DNA from 2 places in the Bilophila sp. T19-St14 genome. Region 2 is predicted to be linked to the other one. Evidence: predicted binding sites of a transcription regulator. Region 2 holds the regulator's gene; the other holds the start of a gene.
What was found. Region 2 encodes sigma-54, which starts transcription at its own class of promoters, with help from an activator protein. Its sites were predicted from a motif close to CTGGCACGGNNNNTGCTT; they were not measured.
Positions count from the first base shown of each region.

Region 1: the regulator sigma-54 is predicted to act here: its motif matches at 2,891-2,908, upstream of AC6I1V_RS03915 (periplasmic heavy metal sensor).

Region 1 covers NZ_BAAGFT010000001.1:890,014-898,113, forward strand. The annotation lists gene AC6I1V_RS03900 (sigma 54-interacting transcriptional regulator) at 1-573, opposite strand, end outside; gene AC6I1V_RS03905 (ATP-binding protein) at 776-2,524, opposite strand; gene AC6I1V_RS03910 (hypothetical protein) at 2,515-2,763, shown strand; gene AC6I1V_RS03915 (periplasmic heavy metal sensor) at 2,972-3,442, shown strand; gene AC6I1V_RS03920 (periplasmic heavy metal sensor) at 3,805-4,263, shown strand; gene AC6I1V_RS03925 (MltA domain-containing protein) at 4,582-5,805, opposite strand; gene AC6I1V_RS03930 (alanine/glycine:cation symporter family protein) at 6,047-7,387, shown strand.
Region 2 covers NZ_BAAGFT010000001.1:475,149-483,248, forward strand. The annotation lists gene AC6I1V_RS02160 (class I SAM-dependent methyltransferase) at 1-300, shown strand, start outside; gene AC6I1V_RS02165 (amidohydrolase family protein) at 430-960, shown strand; gene AC6I1V_RS02170 (LysE family translocator) at 1,179-1,805, opposite strand; gene rapZ (RNase adapter RapZ) at 1,894-2,799, opposite strand; gene hpf (ribosome hibernation-promoting factor, HPF/YfiA family) at 2,931-3,467, opposite strand; gene rpoN (RNA polymerase factor sigma-54) at 3,605-5,083, opposite strand; gene lptB (LPS export ABC transporter ATP-binding protein) at 5,396-6,118, opposite strand; gene AC6I1V_RS02195 (LptA/OstA family protein) at 6,118-6,693, opposite strand; gene lptC (LPS export ABC transporter periplasmic protein LptC) at 6,733-7,461, opposite strand; gene AC6I1V_RS02205 (KdsC family phosphatase) at 7,458-8,051, opposite strand; gene kdsA (3-deoxy-8-phosphooctulonate synthase) at 8,041-8,100, opposite strand, start outside.

The DNA of each region.
Region 1 (8,100 bases), 410 kb from region 2:
GCCGTCCTTGCGCTGGCTCTGGTTGTGGATGGCCCGCGCCACCAGCTCCTTGCCCGTCCCGGACTTGCCGTTGATCAATACCGTCGCCTCCGAAGGGGCCACCGTATGGATCATCTCCAGCATCCTGCGGACGGCAGGGCTGTTTCCCACAATCCCCTCCACCGGGACGGGGAAACGCTCGCCGGGCCGGACGGCCTCGCTGTGTTCCAGCGTTTTGAACAAGGTGGACTTGAGCAGATCGAAGTCGAGGGGTTTGATGAGATAATCCACGGCCCCGGACTTCATGGCCTCCACAGCGGATTCCACGGCGGAATACGCCGTCATGAGCACGACCGGCACAGCCGGGTTGTACTTGCGGATTTCCTTCAAAGCCGTGATGCCGTCCATGTCAGGCATACGGATATCCATCAAGACCACGTCAAAAGGCCGTTCGCATACCCGCGCCACAGCCTCCTTTCCATCCCCCGCAGACGTGACGGCCAGCCCCCAGCGGCCAAGGAGCGCCTCAAGCATCCCGCGATGCCCCGGATCGTCATCCACCACAAGAACCGTATGTGAACCTTTCTCAGCCATGCCACTCCTCAAATGATTCTCGATCAATCGGTATATACAATCCCAACAAAACCTTCCCTTCCGCCACATTATGAACTTCATAAAAAACCGGAAAAACGGAGGGGATTCAACAACATCAAAACGCTTGGGAAAGGAGGGTCGGGGCCGGGGAGGGAAATCTTTCTGAAGGGAGCTCCCCTCCCCCGTTTTTCCCCATCCCCGCCTACGCCACAAACGGAAAACGGAGCTTGAACACCGTACCCTCGCCGGGCGTGCTGGCGACCTCAATCGTGCCGTCGTGCGCTTCCACAATCTTGTGCACGATGGAAAGCCCCAGCCCCGTGCCGCTGGCCTTGGTGGTGAAATAAGGGCTGAAAATATCCGCAAGGCGTTCGGGGGCAATGCCGCACCCCGTATCCGCAACGTCCAGCGCCAACTCGGTGCCTTCCATCCGGGCCCACACCCGCAGCTTACCGCCATCGGGCATGGCCTGTACAGCATTGAGAAACAAATTGAGCAGCACCTGCGTCATGCGATCCCGATCCAGCCGCACGGAAAGCGGAGGCTCCGGCAGTTCGGCCTCAAACCGGATCTTGTGGGCGTCCATATCCGACCGCACCATATCACGGGCCCGCTCCACAAGCTCGTTCAGCGCGACATCGGTCAGGTTCAGCACATCGGGGCGCGCAAAATCGAGGAGGTCGCCCACCACCTTGTCCAGACGGAGCACTTCTTTCGTCATGATGTCGGCCATACGGCTTTCGTCGCTTCCTTCGGGGCTCGCTTCCATGAAGAAACGGGCCAGCCCCTTGATGGCGCTGAGGGGGTTGCGGACTTCGTGGGCGATGCCCGCCGCCATATTGCCGAGGGCCACCAGACGATCCCGCCGCCGCAGTTCACTCTGGAGGCGCCGGATTTCCCCAAGATCGCGCATGATCAAAGCCGTGCCGATGGCTTCGCCTTCCTCGGTCACAATATGCGAGGCGCTGATCGCCAACGGAATCCGGCGTTCACCGATCGTACACCAAGCCTCCTGCTCCCTCGCGGCTTCCTGAGCCGTCCGCCCTTCAAGCACGGCCCATACGCCGGGCAGCAGGTCATGGAGGCCCCGCCCCGTCGCCGCCGTCCGGTGCAGCCCGGTAATATCCTGTGCGGCGGGGTTGATGGATGTAATGCGGTCGTCCATGTCCGTGGAAATGATGCCCACCGGCAGCGTCCGCAGGATTTCCGAAGAAAAGGCCGTCGTTTCCTGCACGAGCTTGCGCGAACGCCGATAGCTCTGGATCAGGAACAGCGTAATCCCCCCTACCAAGCCCACGAAGACGAGGATGCCAAACATGACCGCCATATGCTTTTCATCGGCAGCCTGCGCCTCCTCAAGGGGGGTGAGGTCGTACTCGACGAAAATAACCAGCGATGTGCCCTCGGCAATGCTCTCTTCCAACATGCCGCACGAGCCGCCCATCCCGCGCCTCATCATCCCGTGCCCGCCGCCATGCCTGCGGCGTTCGCCCAGAGGGACGGAAAACTGCTTGTACACTTGGAATACGGGCATCCCACCGGGCAATTCCGTCGTATTCCATTTGACCTGCCGGGCCGGATCGAGCTTTGCCAACACTTCCGGAGGCAGGAAGCTCGTGCCGATGAGCCTGGTATCCGCCGCCATCAGTACCGTCCCGTTGCGGTTGGTGATCACCAGTGAAATGATGTCCGGCTGCTCCCCAACCTTATTGAGCAGATCGCTCAGCACTTCATCAGACCAGTGGTACCCCATGCCAGTCCGCAGCGCACCTTCCAGCGCACTGATGAGCGCCGCCCCTTTTTCAAGGGTCAGTTGGGACGTGAAATCCGATTCGCGTTTGGCGTTGTGCAGCCCGAACACCACAATCCCCGCTGAAAACAGCAAGGCACAGAGCATGACGAACCACGGGAACAGCGTGAGCCACCGGGGCATTTTCTTTAATGACGACATATACACATGAATATCCTTTTGCGGAGCGGCATCCGGCTGACGATACCCGGCTGCCGGATCTTGGGATCCGAATTTTTTTGAGGTACAGCAAAAACCATTCCCGGATTGAAGCCGCTTTCGGCCCCATGCTCCGCAGGTTCCCCGGCGTACCCATCCCGCCTCCGGCTGGGAAGGCATCCATGCTGAAGGCGCCGAAGTTGATGAAGCGTACCTCCCCTGCCTCCGGCTGGGAAGTGTGACGTTTTTACACACTCGGAAACGCGTTGTGGTTCCATTCTACCCACTCACGGGGCCGCCCGTGAAGCGCCGAAGATCGTATTTTTATTTTAACAAATAAAATCCATATATTACAAAACACAATGTACTTTGGCACGCCTGTTGCTATACTCTTGGCAAGCCGTTTGGCTTCAACCTTTCAATCAACACACCATTACTGGAGTACACATTATGAAGACTCGCGCCCTTATCGCCGCTTTTGCCCTTTCCGCCCTCGTCCTCGGTTCCGGCGTATCCGCTTTCGCCTACAACGGGTACCACCACTATGGCAACCACGCCGGGATGTCCGCGCTCTCTCCCGAAAACCAGAACGCCTATGATGCCATGATGAAGGACTATTACAGCCGCGTGTCCCCGATTCAGGACAAGCTGAACGCCAAGGGCATTGAGCTTGACGCCCTGTCCCGCAACCCCAACGCCAAGCCCGAAGCCATCTCCAAGCTCGCCAATGAAGTGGCGGAACTCCACTCCCAGCTCCGTGCCGAACGCATGGCCCTCGGCGACAAGATGGAAAAGGAACTCGGGGTCCAGCCCAGCCGCGGCATGATGGGTTGCGGCATGATGGGCTACCGCCACGGCGGACATCACGGCGGTGGTCATGGCGGACACGGCTGCGGTTACGGTTCCAGCTACAGCTACTAGCCTCCAAGCTCCCGGGGAGGCTTCCTCCCCGGAGCGGCTCCCCCGATACCTTACAGGCGCAGGGGTCGGTTTCCGCCTTCCACCCCAACCGGAACATTTGCGGCCAACCGCTTCACCATATATTCGGCATCATCGCAACGAATTTATGTTTGGCTGTGTTATAAAAAATGGTTGATGCTTTTTTCCTTGAAGCTCCAAAGGGATAACCGGCAAAATGCCTTATCTGTAGCTCCCGCCAAGAGGAAACCCGGAGAAAAAACCTGTATTTTCAATGTACTGCGGAGATGAAACAACCACAAACTATAACAGAGCCTTATGTTTTCCCACACAACCTCTCAAACACCAGCACAGGAGCATATATTATGAAGACCCGCGCCCTTATTGCCGCTTTCGCCCTTTCCGCCATTGTCCTTGGCTCCGGCGTGTCCGCTTTCGCCTACAACGGATATCACAGCTATGGCAGCCACGCCGGGATGCCCGCGTCCTCTCCCGAAAACCAAAGCGCCTATGATGCCATGATGAAGGAGTATTACAGCCGCGTATCCCCGATTCAGGACAAGCTGGACGCCAAGGACATTGAGCTGGAAGCCTTGTCCCGCAACCCCAACGCTAAGCCGGAAGCCATCTCCAAGCTCGCCAACGAAGTGGCGGAACTCCGTTCCCAACTCCGTGCCGAACGCATGGCCCTCGGCGACAGGATGGAAAACGACCGCGGCATGGCGGGCTACGGCATGATGGGCAACGGCAGGAGCTACCACCACGGCGGGCGTCATGGCGGTCATGGCGGACACGGCGGCTACGGTTCCAACTGCAACTACTAGACCTCCGGGTTCCGGGGAACCTTCCCCCCGGAACGGCGCGTCTGATACGCCATCAGGCGCGGGGGCCGCATGAGGGCGGTTTCCGCCTCCCGCCCCAACCAAGGATGTATGCGGCAGGCCGTTCATCATCGTCCCGAATATTTCTTCAACAACCTCACTTCCGCACCAAGGCCAAGGGGGACTGCCTCCCTCGGCCTTGGCGTTTTACGCACGGTTCGTTGCGGTAAGGAAAAGGCATGAACGCATGGAGCCGGGCGCGAAACGCCACGGCAACGGCTTTTATCCCCCGGAGGGGAAGACTCACTTTTTCGGCAAAGCTCACCGTTTCGCCAACAACAGCCAGACCTGCCCCTGATTGTAAATAGCCATGGCCTGGCGGCGGGCTTCTTCACCCTCCCCGGTGTACATGTCGATGCGCCGCAAACGGATCGCTCCGCCGGTATCATGCGCGAAGCCGAGCCCTCTCCTGATGCCCTGCCGCCCCGGAAGCGCGTAGGAAACGATGCCGCCAAGCGGCAGGACGCGCGGATCGACCGCCATGCTGACCCACGGCGTCAGTTCGCAGCCAGCCGTCCCTTTCGGATGCTCGGCACCGAACCGGAAAAAGACGTAGCCGCTGGAAGCGTTCAAAAAGGCCCTGCGCTTTTGGGGATGGCTGTCCCACCACCGGCGGATCCCCTTCATCGAGGCCTTGCTGCGCGGAAGTTCCCCCGAACGGATCAGGTAGCCCGCCATGCTCTGGCCCGAATGCCCATTCAGCCCCGCAAACAGGGCGGCCTGCTGCGTCCCGTCGTCAAAAGCCAAAATGCCGGAACCTTCCAACATCAGATCATACGTCTCCACCGGATGCCCCAGCCATGCCATTTCCAGATTCCGGTTTTTGAGTGCTCCGTCCAGATCGATGGCCGCCCGGCTGTAATACGGATCTTCCGGTTTGATCACCTGCAAAAAGGCTTCCTCAGGGCAACTGTGCGTAGGCAGGCACCACGCCAAATCCGGGGCGAGCTCTTCCGGAAGGCGGTAGATCGGATATTCGTATCCCGGCTTGCGCGTCCGGCTGGCCTGCAGCACCGGCGAATAGTATCCCGTAAATTTGACTTCAGGGGTGACTCCCAGCCACCGGAACCCCTTTTCCAGCAGTTCGGGCTGGGCGTCGAGCCGCGGCAGTATCGCCTTCAGCTTTTCCAGCGACGCAACCACCTCTCCCCATGTGATCCTGATTCCGCTGTGCTCGGCGGCCCGCTCGTCCGGTTCCCAACTCCGGGCATACGCAAGGCTCCGCTCCAGCGCGGGGGCCAATTCCATCCACGAACGCAGCCCCATAGACGCCTTATCCATACGGGCGATCTGCGCACGCGCCTGTTCCGCCGAGGCCTGCCGGAACAGCGGGGCCGGGGCATCCAGCGCTTCGACGGCGGGATGGGGCAGCCGCCGGATCTCGGAAGAGGCGGTTGGGGCAGGGGCGGGGAAAGGCTTGGGGGCGGGTTTGGCCCCGCATGCGGCCAACAGGACGGCAAGGCACAACACGAATGTTTTCAACATGGATTCCTCATTGCGTGAAGGGGCGCGCCCTCTGGCCTATTCCCCTCAAAGGGAACGGCGGCGCACCGGTACGCATACGTCCGGAACCGGATTCACCGGGTGTGATAATAATGAAATTTTCCCCTGCAATACGGTACATGCCAGAGGGTCCCCTTGAAAAAGGGACGTCCCGCACCGCCGCTGAACGGTGCGCGGCCACCATAGAACCAAGCTCCCGAATACGCAACGCAGGAAGACAACGATGGAAACGCTGATGCAGGCTTTGAAGGCGATCAACGACGTGATCTGGGGACCGGGCATGCTGATCTTGCTGATCGGAACGGGCCTCTACCTTACCGTAGGGTTGCGTTTCTATACGTTCCGCAACATTTTTTCAGCGTTTTCCATGCTCTGGAAGGGCAGGAGCTCCTCGGCGGGCGACAAGGGCGAGCTGACGCCGTTCAATGCCCTGATGACGGCCCTCGCGGGGACTATCGGCACGGGGAGCATCGTCGGCGTGGCCACGGCCATCCTTTCGGGCGGCCCGGGCGCGCTGTTCTGGATGTGGTGTACCGCCATGGTGGGCATGGCGACCAAGTTTTCCGAAATCCTGCTTGCCGTCCACTACCGGGAAGTGACCCCGGCGGGGAATTTCGTGGGCGGGGCCATGTACTTCATCAAGAACGGCCTCGGTGAAAAATGGAAATGGCTCGGCGGGCTGTTCGCCATTTTTGCGGCGATAACCTGCTTCGGAACCGGCAATGCCGTGCAGACCAACGCCATTTCCGGCGTGCTCTGGGGAACCTTCGGCATCCCGACATGGATCACGGCACTGATCCTGTTCCTGCTGATCGCTTCCGTCCTGCTGGGCGGACTGCGGCGCATCGGCAGCGTCGCCGGGAAAATAGTGCCTTTCATGGCGGCCCTGTACACGCTCGCCTCGCTGCTCATCATCATTTTGCACATCAAGGAAGTGCCCGCGATGTTCCTGCACGTCATTGAGGAAGCCTTCACGCCCACGGCGGCGCAAGGGGGCTTTGCCGGGGCCACGGTCATGATGGCCGTCAGGTTCGGCATGGCACGGGGCATCTTCGCCAACGAAGCCGGGCTCGGCAGCGGGCCCATCGCCCACGCCACCGCGACCTCCACCCCGATCAGGCAGGCCACCATTGGGATGCTCGACGTGTTCATCACGACTATGATCGTGTGCAGCATGACCGGCTTCGCCATCCTCGTCACCGGGGAATGGACAGCCCTCGGCGCTCAGGGCGCTTCGCTGACCGCGCGGGCTTTTGAAACCGCCCTGCCGGGCGCAGGCTCGTCCATCGTAGCTATTTCGCTGGTCATGTTCGCCTTTACCACCATCCTCGGCTGGTGCGTGTACGGGGAGCGCTCCGCGATATTCCTGTTTGGGGATCGGGCGCTGAAGCCCTTCCGCGTCCTCTATACCATCGTCGTGCCCATCGGCGCCCTAGCCCAGCTTGATCTGGTCTGGATTCTTGCCGACACCTTCAACGCGCTGATGGCCTTTCCCAACCTCATCGGCGTGCTTCTGCTGAGCCCTGTGGTATTCAAAACCGTACGTGAAAACAATCGCCCTTGAAAGGGTGTATCAGTGTTGGTTTATTCGGGGAGGGGAGGGAGAAACTTTCTAAGAAAGTTTCTCCCTCCCCTCCCCGAACCCCACCCCTCCCTCTTCAAAGATTTTCGCGTTTATCGAATCCCTGTTCACGGCATTCCCTGTGTGAGTGGATCTGTGGATGGTTTAGCGGTTTAGTTTATTGTAACAATAGGTTATTTTTTGCTTGGCTCTGTTATAGTATGTGGTTGTTTCATCTCCACAGTACGGTGGAAAATACAGCCTTTTTCCGGTTTCCCTTTGGCGGGATTACGGCTAAGACATTTTTCCGGTTATCCCTTTGGAACTTCAAGGAAAAAAGCGTCAACCATTTTCTATGACACAGCCTTTTGCTTCATGTTATTCAAGAGGCTGTGCCATAAAAAACGGTTAATGCTTTCTTGAAATTCCAAAGGAATAGTCAGCCAAATACCTTAATCGTAGACTCCCCCAAGGGGAAATTTGGAGAAAAAGACTGTATTTTCACCGCACTATGGAGATAAAGCAACTATACTATGCCAGAGCCCAATTTTATACTATGACGGGGCCATTCAAGATAGATGCTGGAGAAAGCATCTTGCATCGTTGGGCCCGCCAGCAGATACCTTAACCGAATGTGATGACATCAATTACTATAGGCCTGCCGCAGAATGTGGTTGTTTGCTCTTCACAGTATGGTAAAAAATATCCTTTCTCTC
Region 2 (8,100 bases):
ATGTTCCTGCCCGTCCCGGAGCGGCGGCGTTTGCTTGCGACGCTGAGGGGGAAGGTGAAGCCGGGCGGGGCGATTATCGTGGTGGACAAGGAAGAATCCCCCGGCGGTTATCCGGCAACGGTGCTGTCCCGGCTGACGTGGGATTGCAAGCTCAGGCAGGGCGCGGAGCCGGGGGCGGTGATGCGGAAAGAGCTTTCACTGTCCGGCGTGCAGCGGCCTCTTTACCGTGGGGAGTTGGGGCCCGACGCCGTGGAGGTGTTCCGGTTCGGAGATTTTGCGGGATGGTTGATTGAGGGATAGAAAAAGCCCTCTCGGTAGTTCCGGGAGGGCTTTTTAGGCACATATTTTGACACATATTTGTGGTCTATTTCGCCACATTTTGACACATTATGCTGAGTGTAAGTTTAATTATTTAAATATATTAAACTATTGTCTAGTCCCTACGACGGGGATAAGGCCGTCGAAACAGTTATCCGCGAAGCCCGTGAACACGGTTTTCAGGGGATAAAGCTGCATCCCCTTTTCAATGCTTTTACGGCGAATGACGCCGTGGTGCATCCCCTGATGGAAGTCGCGCAACAGATGGATTTGCCTGTATTCATCCATTCGGGGCATCCACCTTTTTCCCTTCCCCACAGCATTATCCAGCTTGCGGAGGATTTTCCGAAAGTACGGATCGCGATGGTACACATGGGACATGGAAACGGCATCTATATACAGGCCGCCATTGATCTTTCCAAGAAACACGACAATGTGTACCTCGAAACATCGGGGATGCCCATGCACACCAAAATCCGCGAGGCCTACAATACTGTCGGCAGCGAACGGGTTTTCTGGGGGAGCGATGCGCCGTTCCATCATTACCGGGTGGAAATGCTGCGGACGGAGGTCTGCGGATTGCCGGAGAACGCCCTTGAGAAGATCTTTTATTGCAATATCAAGCAGTTCTTAGGATTCTAGTTCAGATCCACAAAAAAAGAAGGCTGTGTCATAGAAAACGGTTGATGCTTTATTTCCTTGAAATTTCAAAGAAATAACCAATAAAATCCCCCAATCACAGAGCCCACCAGCAGAAAGATTGAAGGAAAAGCATATATTTTTCAATATATTGCTGAAACAAGACAACCATGTACTATGACAGAGCCAAAAAGAAAAGCCCCGTATGACGGGGCTTTCTGTCATCTGGAGGAGAAGATGAGCAGGAGCGCCAATGCGGTGAAGATGCATGCGGTGATCCGGTTGAGGATGATTTGCCCCCGGATGGAGGCGTTGAACCACTCGGCAAGCCTGCCGCCAAGGAACGAAACGCCTCCGAAGACGATTAGTGTAGCGAGCTGAAAGAGGAGGCCAAGAGTGATGAGCTGAAACGGGACATTTCCAAGTTCCGGTTTGGCGAATTGCGGAAGGAAGGCGAGGAAGAAAAGCGTAACCTTGGGGTTGGTAATGTTCATGATCACACCCCGCCGATACAAGGCCCAGTAGCCGGGAAAGGTGCTTTGTTCAAGCCATGCCCTAGATGCGCCGCTGCGGAAGGAAAGCCATGCCAGATACAGCAGGTAGGCCGCCCCTGCACATTTCAAGACAGTAAAGGCCATCTCGGATGTCTGGAACAGTGCCGCAACGCCGAGGGCTACGGCTGCCGTATGCCCGAAAAGCCCGGTCATCAGCCCTAACGTGGTCATGATGCCGGCCCGAAAGCCATACAGGGCGGACTGGGTTAAAACGAAAATATTATCGGGGCCGGGGGCTAATCCCATTACTATGGCAGCAACAAAAAACGCTCCGAGGGTTTCAAGAGGCAGCATGTTCATATTCCCTATGGCATTGATGTGTATGACAGGCTGTATCTCTAATGCCTCGAAGCGGAAAAAGCAAACCTCAGAAGTGAGCGGATCAGCCAAGCTCCATATGCCGATGCTCCACGGAAACAGCATAGTCTTGCCGTTTGAGGGCCCGCATAAGGGCTTCTGTCATCGCCACGGAGCGGTGTTTCCCTCCCGTACATCCTAAGGCTACCGTAATACGGTAACGTCCTTCAGCATCATAAAGGGGCAAAAGAAAAGATAAAAAATCAATAAGCCGTTTTTTAAATTCTTTACCTGAAGGTTCACTGAAAACATATTCGGCAATGGCGCTCTCTTTTCCCGTCTGCGGGCGCAACGCTTCGACGAAGTAGGGATTGGGGAGAAAACGCAGATCAAAGACAAGATCCGCTTCGCGGGGAACGCCGTATTTGAACCCGAAGGAAATCAGATTGACCTTGATGGTGTGAAGGCGTTCTTGGGTGCTGTTCCATTTGCGTTGAATGCTCCGCCGCAAGTCGTGGATGGAAAAGGAAGAGGTATCGATGACATTATCGGCGATTTCCCGAACGGAAGCAAGGCGTTCCATTTCTTCGCGCACGGCCTGTTCCAAGCCGACGCCTTCCCGTTCAAGCGGATGGGGACGGCGAGTTGTGGCGTAGCGCCGCATAATAACGGCTGGATCTGCTTCCAGATAAAGGATCTTCGTGCGGAACCCCATACCGGACAGCCGATGCAGCGCCTGATCGAGTTCAGCCATAAACTCGCTGCGCCGCTGATCGAAACCAAGAGCTATGCCATGAGAAGGCTCAACTGAGGAACTCTGTAGAAGGCGCACCATCTCCGGCATGAGCTCTGGCGGCACCCCGTCCGCCGTGAACAGGCGCATGTCCTCAAAGACATGAAGTACAGTACTTTTGCCCGCACCGGAGAGCCCGGTGATGATAAAGATCGGCTTATCAGCATTCGCTTTGGGGCCTTCGGGAGTAGGGTTCATCGACTTTGTCGCGACATGGTTAGGAAGGAGAGGCTGATCCGTCATGAGTGCTTCCGTAGTAACAGGAAGCCCGCCCGGTGATACTCTCCGGGCGGGCTTGTTGAAATTACTTTATCGTATCGGCACAAGCCCTAGAAAATAGGATCTATCAATCCAAGGTTACCGTTCTTACGCCGATAGATGACATTGATGCGATCATTTTCCGAATTTAGGAAAGTGAGGAATTCAAAGTCATTTGCATCAAGCTGCATGGCCGCTTCGTCGGGACTCATGGGCTTGGGAGAAAAATGGTCGCGCCCCGTAATCGTGCGTTCACCATCCTCTTCCGTTACTTCAAACGTATACACGTCAATATCATTGGCGCGCCCCTTCCGATGGATTTCCTTGTTCCGGGAAACAAACTTCTTGACCTGAGCTTCCAGCTTATCAAGAACGAGGTCGATGGAGGCGTACATATCTTCCGAGGCTTCGCTGGCGGCAATATTGATGCCGTCACCGGTAAGCTGAACTTCAACGCGCTGGCGGAACTTGTCGACCGCCATATTTACCTGCGCATCAAGAGCGGGGTTCTTGCCGAAGAACCTTCCCAACTTCTCCATACGGCGACGGGCATACTTACGCAAATGTTCAGACGGCTCGAAATTCTTGAAAGTAAAGGAAATGTGCATGAAGCCTCCTTTGGCTGCTAACCAGTCCGCACAACGAATACCAAGATATCCGCAACGGACATTGCTTTGTCAGGCATGATTCCTTTACAACAACCTTTTTGAGGTCCTGTCAAGGCCTCTCAAGCGGCCTCGAACGGCTAAAAATGGGCCTTCCTTCTGGATGATGACGGAATATCCATTGCCATCCGGTACTTGGCTACCGTTCTCCGGGCTATATTCACCTTTAAGTGTTCCTTGAGAATTTCACCGATGCGTTCATCCGAGAGGGGATTTTTAGGATCTTCTTCACTGATGCACTTTTTGATGAGCGCCTTGACGCTCTCCGAACCCACTTGGCTTCCGTCATCCAATTCCAGCGCGCTGTTGAAGAAGAACTTGAGTTCGTACACGCCAAAGGGGGTTGCCACATACTTATTGGTCGTGATGCGGCTGACCGTGGATTCGTGCATGTTGATATCGTCGGCGATGTCTTTCAGGATAAGCGGCTTGAACTTGCTGATCCCTTCCTCAAAAAAGCCGCGCTGATGTTTTACAATACTTTCGACAACTTTGTACAATGTCCGCTGCCGTTGGTGCAGGCTTTTGATAAGCCACGCCGCGGAACGGATTTTTTCGTTGAAGTATTCTTTTTCCTTGCTGGACGCGTTTTCCGATGCATTATCATACACGGGGCTCAAGTGCAGATTCGGCAGTCCGTCCTCATTGAGGACAATGAGGAATTCCCCGTCCACCTTGTATACAAAGACATCAGGGCTGACATAAGTGGACACGCCTTCACCAAAACTCGCTCCGGGCATGGGATCAAGGGACTGGATGATATCCAGATATTCCTTGAGTTCATCCATATCCAGCCGGAACTTGCGGAGCAGGGGCTTGTATCTGTGGGCCTCCAGATCCTCAAGGTGATCGCGCACGAGATCGACAAGGACCTGATCCCTATCATATCCTAAAGCCTTTATCTGGATGAGGAGGCATTCTTGAGGCGTTCGGGCGGCGACACCCACCGGATCAAATAACTGGATGGCCTTAAGAACCGTTTCCACCTCTTCGACTGTAGGCCATGCCTTGTCTTTCGTTTCGTCGGTTGAAGCCTCGCCAGCAAAATCCGCCCGTGCCATCTCCGCCATTTCTTCAAGGGATGCTTGAAGGTAGCCGGAAGAAGAAAGATTTCCGATAATGATTTCACCGAGTTCTTTCTGATCGTCAGTAAGGGAGGAAAGGCGGAGCTGCCACATAAGGTGGCTTTCAAGCGTGGGACTGGAGGCATATCTGGCTTCCAGAGAACTCATTTCTTCGGGGAGCTCATAGTCTCTGGGCTGGACTTGCTGCGGGGTACTTGCGAATTCTCCGAGATAGTCTTCCCAGTCTTCGGAGCGGGCCACTTCCCGATCGTATGTAGGCTCATCGCGTGGGGATTCGGGGCGGACTTCTGCGGGGGGCTCGTTGGAGGGCTCATCCTGTATTTCTTCGAGAAACGGGTTTTCCAGCAACTCCCGCTGAACCGTTTCCACAAGCTCCAAGCGGGATAGCTGCAATAGGCGGATAGCCTGCTGCAATTGTGGTGTCATCACCAGCTGTTGTGAAAGCTTAAGCTGCTGTCTGAGTTCCAATGCCATGCAAATATCCCGTTGTCATAAGAGTCTGTCCAACCCGCAGGAACACCTTAAAAGAGGAGGGGAACCGACGGTACCCGTCAGGCCAAGAGCAACCGAGCATCTTTATGCCTCACATGCAGGGATTATGCCACATGCTCAGGGATGTTGCAAGAACAGGGATGCTTTTTTCTTCTGTTCTTTTCTTGTAGGTGGTTATTTGATAAAAAAGAAATGAGAAAAAAACTGGTTATTGTATTTTCCCCAGAAAAAAAGATCGGTACCGGAGTACACGATCTTTTTTTATCATTACAAAGAATGGCGAGCTACGGAGCCTCAGAGCGAGAACCCTTCTCCAAGATAGACGCTCCGAGCCTGTTCATTATTGACAATGGTTTCCGGTGTCCCGGAAAGAACGACCTGCCCTTGCACCATGAGATAGGCCCGGTCGCAAATCGTCAGAGTTTCACGGACGTTGTGGTCAGAGATGAGAACTCCGATCCCGCGATCGCGCAAGGCGCGTACCAAACCTTGAATATCGCCCACCGCAAGGGGGTCAATCCCGGCAAACGGCTCGTCGAGCAGGACGAATTTCGGTTCCCGAATAAGCGCACGGGCGATTTCCAAGCGTCGGCGTTCCCCACCGGACAGGTGCATAGCGTGGGATTTTTCCAGCCGGGTGAGGCCGAAATCTTCAAGCAAGATATCCGCCCTTTCTTTCTGCTCCTTGCGGGAAAGGCCCGTATGCTCCAGAATAATCTGAAGGTTTTGACGCACCGTAAGTTTTCTGAAGACGGAACTTTCCTGCGGGAGGTAGGAAATGCCCACACGTGCGCGCTCATGGAGCGGCCAAGTGCCAATATCCTGATCTTCAAGGAGAACCCGACCTGAAGACGGCTTGATGATCCCGGTCAGCATATAGAACGAAGTAGTTTTACCCGCCCCATTCGGGCCGAGCAGACCAACAATTTCCCCTTGGTTCACTTCGGGGGAAACGCCGCGCACGACCTCGCGTTGGCCGTACCATTTACGTAAATCAACTCCAGACAGTCGGGCCATCAGCGGTTCCCCCGAATCGGGCTGGAGCTTTTAGAGCCGGAAAAGACCGCTTCGACGCGCTTCTTGGAGCCGCCCATGACTTCACTACGGTTTTCTTCCGTAAAATATTTGATGGTCTCCCCAGTAACCGTATTTTCCCCGTCGGTCAGACGGGGATCGCCTTCCATGAGAAGGACGCCGTCGTCCATCGTATAGGTCGCTTTCGCGCAAGTGCCGTTGCGGTTTTCGCTTTTCATGCGCACATTCCGTTCGGCGACGATACGATCTACATCACCGGCGGCCATTCCGGCAGGCATACCGCCTTTTTCGTTTTCTTTCTTCTGTGCGTCCCCTTTGGGCGGCTTCAAATAAACCGTGATCCTGCTGGCCCATATTTCAATATCCGGTCGGACTACATGGACGTTTTTGTCAAAGATGACGAGCTGTTTTTCAGCAATATAGGTCAGCTGATCGGAGGTGATCCGTGTTTCAACATTTTTGGCGGGCTTTGGCGGCGTCACCGGCGCTGCCCACAGCGGGGCAGAGCAGAGCAGGCTTAAACTCAGTGTGGTTATACCTAAAAATTTTTTTTTCATAATGTTTTCCTAGCCGTAACCCATTGAAGCTATAGCGGCTTATTTCTTTGCAGGTTGAGGTAATTCTTGCTGGGGATTGGCCTGCGTTTCATGCGGAGAAGGTACGGCATTGACGTTTGTGGCATCGGGGCGGGGCTTGAGTACGACCAGTACGCCTTCCGAACCATGTACTTCATTGGCAGCAAGATCCCAAGCAAGAAGGGTGGCCGTCCCGGATGCCGTGGGACTTTCAAACACAGCACCTTCTGGAAAGGTCATAAGGCGCTTATTGGCATCGTAGTTCATGCGCGAACTGGTGATGACTTCATCATAACGAGTGATGACGACATCATCCCAAAGCGTGAGGAATCGCTGGTTGTCGGTGATTTTTCCAAACTGGGCCTGCACATCAAGAACATCATCGTCAGGGTTGCTTGCGGAACCTTCACCGAGCGCATAACGGACGACGGGCTTGTCCACATCGATCGTATCGCCGTTTTGGGACATATGGGCCCAGCTCGCTTTGAGACGCCACAGTTCCAATCCTTTATTTCCTTGGAAGAGGTTGATCCCCTTAATGGCTAGTCCAGCCACTTCCTCAAGCGGGTTGCCGGGTTGTGTGGCGTTGTCTTGCAGTTTCGCCCCGTCAAGAGACTTGATGCCGCCCTTGTTGGCGACATCAAGCAGCCTGCCGATCAGCGTTGTTTCCCCGCCACGCTTCGCGACATACCAACCTCCAGCGAGAAGTGCCGCCAGAGCGGCAATAAGCAGGATTCGTGACCGTTTCATTCCAGACGCATCCAATGCTCAAGCAGAGCGTCACGTTTCCCTTGGCAAGTCAACAACAAATCGACAAATTCCCGGACGGCGCCGCATCCGCCTTCTTTTTGGGTTACGAATTTCGCCAGTTTTTTGACGTCCGGCATGGCATTCGCAACGGCGGCGGGCAGCCCCACACGAGACATCGGTGCAAGATCGACCCAATCATCCCCAAGGTAGGCGATTTCGTGCCACTCAAGGGACATCCGTTTACGCATCCCGTCAAGGATAGTACATTTGTTGTCGGATCCGCCGTGATACTCGGTCACGCCAAGGACTTCAAGCCGTCTCACGACGCAGGGCACATCCATGCCGGAAAGGACGGCGACTTCAATCCCCGCTGTTTTGGCCAGCCGGATGCCGATCCCGTCAAGGACATGGAACCTCTTCATGGCCAGCCCGTGAGCGTCATAGTAAAGGCCGCCGTCCGTCATGACACCGTCCACATCCAAGACAAGAAGACGGATGCGTTTGGCGAGGCTTTCAAGCGATTCGTGCCGTGGAGTGGGGGATTGGCCGGATCTTCCGGTCCCATCGGAATAAAGGGTATTACAAGTCATAAGGAATGTTCCATATGGCTGAAAGTTGCTTCAAGAGCGCCGGAAGCTT